DNA from 2 places in the Halomonas sp. AOP5-B2-8 genome. Region 2 is predicted to be linked to the other one. Evidence: predicted binding sites of a transcription regulator. Region 2 holds the regulator's gene; the other holds the start of a gene.
What was found. Region 2 encodes sigma-54, which starts transcription at its own class of promoters, with help from an activator protein. Its sites were predicted from a motif close to TGGCACNNNNNTTGCTNT; they were not measured.
Positions count from the first base shown of each region.

Region 1: glnA (glutamate--ammonia ligase) is a predicted target of sigma-54. The motif match lies at 716-733, and genes of this name have one in related genera.

Region 1 is NZ_JBQSVS010000007.1:129,769-131,974, reverse strand. Features, by position in the region: gene ACT3RP_RS16545 (acyltransferase family protein) at 1-362, shown strand, start outside; gene glnA (glutamate--ammonia ligase) at 966-2,206, shown strand, end outside.
Region 2 is NZ_JBQSVS010000003.1:492,073-494,278, forward strand. Features, by position in the region: gene lptB (LPS export ABC transporter ATP-binding protein) at 1-78, shown strand, start outside; gene ACT3RP_RS09875 (RNA polymerase factor sigma-54) at 202-1,614, shown strand; gene hpf (ribosome hibernation-promoting factor, HPF/YfiA family) at 1,774-2,082, shown strand; gene ACT3RP_RS09885 (PTS sugar transporter subunit IIA) at 2,087-2,206, shown strand, end outside.

The DNA of each region.
Region 1 (2,206 bases), on a different contig from region 2:
CGCTGCTCGTTGCGCTGATCATTGCGGGCACTTTCGCGGGCCAGCTGGCCTTTTCATCGAAAGAAGTATGGGTGATCCCTTTCTTTGTGCTGTTTACGCTTTGCGCGATGCGCTACTTAGCCGGGCGACCGGTGCCGGTGTGGGTACGTCACGTGAATGCGCATTCGTTTGGCATTTACTTAGCGCACCCCATGTTTTTTGTGCTGGCCGATTTGGCCGTTGCGCCGCTGGCGTTGCCGGTTGTGGTATATGCCTTGGTGCTTATCGTGGTGGGCATAGTGGGGTCGGTAGCGCTTAATAAGCTGGCGAATACCTTTACGCTGGGGGCGATGTTGTTTGGTAAACAGCTTAAAGTGGCTTAAGGGCGGAAGGCGTAAAATAGGCATCAAAGGCGCAGCGTGTATGCAGTACTAAGCGTGTTTGACGCAGCCGACTCCGTGAGTGGTAACTTCCCATAATGTAGCTTATCGCAGTGTATTATTTCTTTAGGTAACAAGAAAAAATGTGCGAGCCAAACAAGAGCACCATCATGTCGAGCGCCCCTTTTTGGGGCATTGACGGGTGTTTTTGTTCTATTTTGGTGCATTGAGCGTGTTTTTAGCCCCTGCCTGGCTTCAGTGAGCGCGCTATGCGCCATCACGAGGCACTAAAGAGTATTTTTTAATGTTTATAAAACAAATGGTTGTTGTTTTTTAATACCATAATGGTGCAGTGTTGGCATGATCTATGCTTTCTCCTGTGCAGTAGGTTTTACAGCGGCTACAGGTCGTAGGCAGAAGCCTTGCGGCATGATAAAACGATAGCCGGCCTGAAAGGCTCGCTCAGCGCTTTGTTTATATTTTTCAGCAAGCGCTTGGGGAGCAAAAAATGACAGGCGTGCGTTTTTGCACGTATTTTGTCGCACAACACTTTTATCGGTAGCTTACTGTCGTTAGCTTTAAGCCACGCTCATACCGGAGGACACTATGTCAGCCAAGACCATAGCGCTAATTGAAGAACATGATGTTAAGTGGGTAGACCTGCGTTTCACTGATACGCTCGGTAAAGAACACCATGTCACCGTGCCTGCTCGCGACGTGACCGAAGAGTTTTTTGAAAATGGCCAGATGTTTGATGGTTCTTCCATCGGCGGCTGGAAGGGCATCAACGAATCCGACATGATTCTGAGCCCAGAGGACGGCTCTGCCTACCTCGATCCTTTCACTGAAGACGCTACGCTGGTGCTGCGTTGCGACATCATCGAACCTGCGACGATGCAAGGCTATGATCGTGATCCGCGCTCCATCGCTAAGCGTGCAGAAGCGTTTCTGCAGTCTACAGGCCTTGGCGACACCGCCTTCTTTGGTCCTGAGCCTGAATTCTTTATCTTTGATGAAGTACATTGGAAAACCGATATGCAGGGTTCCATGTACAAAATCTCTTCTGATGAAGGCGCTTGGGCGACTGACAGCGTCGTGGAAGGTGGTAACTTGGGCCACCGTCCGCGCCTGAAAGGCGGCTACTTCCCGGTTCCACCGGTTGATAGCTTCCATGATATTCGTGGCGCTATGTGTAATACGTTGGAGGCGATTGGCCAGACCGTGGAAGTTCATCACCACGAAGTTGCCAACGCAGGTCAGAACGAAATCGGCGTTAGATTCAACACGCTGGTGAAGAAAGCTGACGAAGTGCAGGAAATGAAGTACGTGATCCACAACGTGGCGCACGCTTACGGCAAAACGGCCACCTTCATGCCCAAGCCGCTAGTAGGCGACAACGGTTCTGGTATGCACGTCCACCAGTCGTTCTGGAAAGATGGTAACAACCAGTTCGCCGGTGATGAGTACGCAGGCCTGTCTGAAATGGCGCTTTACTACATTGGCGGCATCATCAAGCACGCTCGTGCGTTGAACGCGTTCACCAACGCTTCTACCAACTCGTACAAGCGTCTGGTGCCTGGCTACGAAGCGCCGGTAATGCTGGCCTACAGCGCGCGTAACCGCTCAGCTTCTATTCGTATTCCTTACACCGCGAGCCCGAAAGGCAAGCGCGTAGAAGCTCGCTTCCCTGATCCGACCGCTAACCCGTACCTGGCATTCTCTGCCATGTTGATGGCTGGTATCGACGGCATTAAAAACAAGATTCACCCTGGCGACGCCATGGATAAGAACTTGTACGATCTGCCGCCAGAAGAAGGTAAGGCGATCCCTACGGTCGCGAACAGCCT
Region 2 (2,206 bases):
GCCAGCGGCCCCCCGGCATCTATCCTCACTAACCAGCAAGTCAGGGATGTTTATCTGGGCGCAGATTTTCGTCTGTAGGCTTATTTTTGCCCATAAATCCCGCCTTATAACGCTTTAACTACCAATGGCATGCTTATTGCACTTGCACCCAGCTCCCACTCGCACTAGGGTAAAGCATTCCGATTAACGAGTGGTTCTCAAATGGTCATGAAAGCTTCTCTTCAACTGCGCATTGGGACACAGCTGACCATGACACCTCAGCTGCAGCAGGCTATCGCCCTGCTGCAGCTATCGACTCTGGATCTTCGTCAGGAAATTCAGCAGGCCTTAGATGCCAACCCCATGCTGGAACAGGAAGATGAGTTCGGTGAAGAGGCCGTAAGCGAGCCTAAAGAGGAGGAGTGGTCAGAGAGCATTCCCACCGAGCTTTCCGTTGATAGCGACTGGTCGGACACCTATCAAGACATTGGCGGCACTGGCAGCAGCAGCGAGGGCCCTGATTTTGAGCGCCAGGCTGCCGAACAGAGCCTTCACGGCCACCTATTGTGGCAACTCGCCATGACCGATTTTAGTGTGCGTGAACAGCTGGTTTCCGAGAGCCTCATTGATGCACTAGATGCCAACGGCTATTTGACCCAGCCGCTTAATGATATTCGTGAAGGGCTACGCGCCCAGGGCATTGATAGCCTTAGCCAGCGCGAAGTCGAAACGACATTATTAAAACTGCAGCAATTCGAGCCCACCGGTATTTTTGCCCGCGACCTGCGTGAATGTTTGATGCTGCAGCTCGCCGCCCTGCCAGATGATACGCCACTGCTGGTGCCTGCTCGTAGGCTAGTGCGTCAGTTTCTTGAAGCGCTCAGCAAAGATGACATGCGCTTACTCAAGCGACGCTTAGGACTCGATGACGAGCAGCTAGCCGATGTCATCCAGCTAATTCGCAGCCTAGATCCACGCCCAGGCAGCGCTTATGGCGTGACCAACGACAGCTACATCACGCCCGACCTGGTGGTGCGTCATGATAATGAAGGCTGGCATTTAGAGCTCAATCAGGACGCCCTGCCTCGGTTAAGAATCCAACCTGATTACGCCAGCCTGATAAAGCGTGCGGACAAAAGTCAGGATAATCAGTTTTTGAAAGAACACCTGCAGGAAGCGCGCTGGTTAATTAAAAGCCTTTCGAGTCGTAACGACACGCTGCTGCGAGTGGGCCGTGAAATCATTACCCGTCAAATCGGCTTTCTCGAACATGGCGAAGAATCCATGAAACCGCTGATTTTGGCCGATATAGCCGCAGCCGTTGAAATGCATGAATCAACGATTTCACGGGTGACAACGCAGAAATATATTCATACGCCGCGTGGCGTGTTCGAGCTGAAATACTTTTTCTCTAGCCAAGTGAGTGGCCAGGATGGCGACAGCCACTCCAGTACCGCGATCCGCGCCCGCCTGAAAAAGCTGGTTCACGAAGAAGCGCCCAGCAAACCGCTTTCTGATAGCCGCTTAGTGACATTATTAGAAGAAGGTGGCATTCAAGTTGCAAGGCGTACGGTAGCCAAATATCGTGAAGCCATGGGCATTCCCTCTTCCAGTGAGCGGCGCCGTTTGCGCTAGGATCTGCCAGGTTGCAGCGAAACTCTCGACAAGGGCTTTGCAACGGGGCAAAAAGGGTTACAATCAAAAGGGCTACATATCTAAGTACTAAGTACAGTCCCTAAGTACGGTTCCTAAGCACGGTTCCTAAGTACAGTCCGATAGATAAGGAGTACGTCAATGCAAGTAAATATCACTGGTCATCACGTAGAACTGACTGACGCCTTGCGTGACTATGTTAATGAAAAGCTTGAACGTGTTGAGCGTCATTACGACAATATAACCACTGTGCAGGTCACCCTATCGGTGGAGAAAGAACGCCAACAGGCAGCCTGCACACTGCATGCAGCAGGCGCTGACTTACATGCAGAAGCCCTAGACAGTGATATGTATGCCGCTATCGATGCGCTAGCGGACAAAATTGATCGTCAACTCGTTAAACATAAGGAAAAAGCACAAGCTCGCGCCCAAGGCGCAGGTGTGCGTTAATTCAATGACGTTGGAAACCATACTCCCCCCAGAGCGCGTTCTTTTCGACGTCCCTGGGGGCAGCAAAAAAAGGGTGCTGGAATTTTTCAGCACCTTTATCGCCCAAAATACGCCCAGTTTAGAT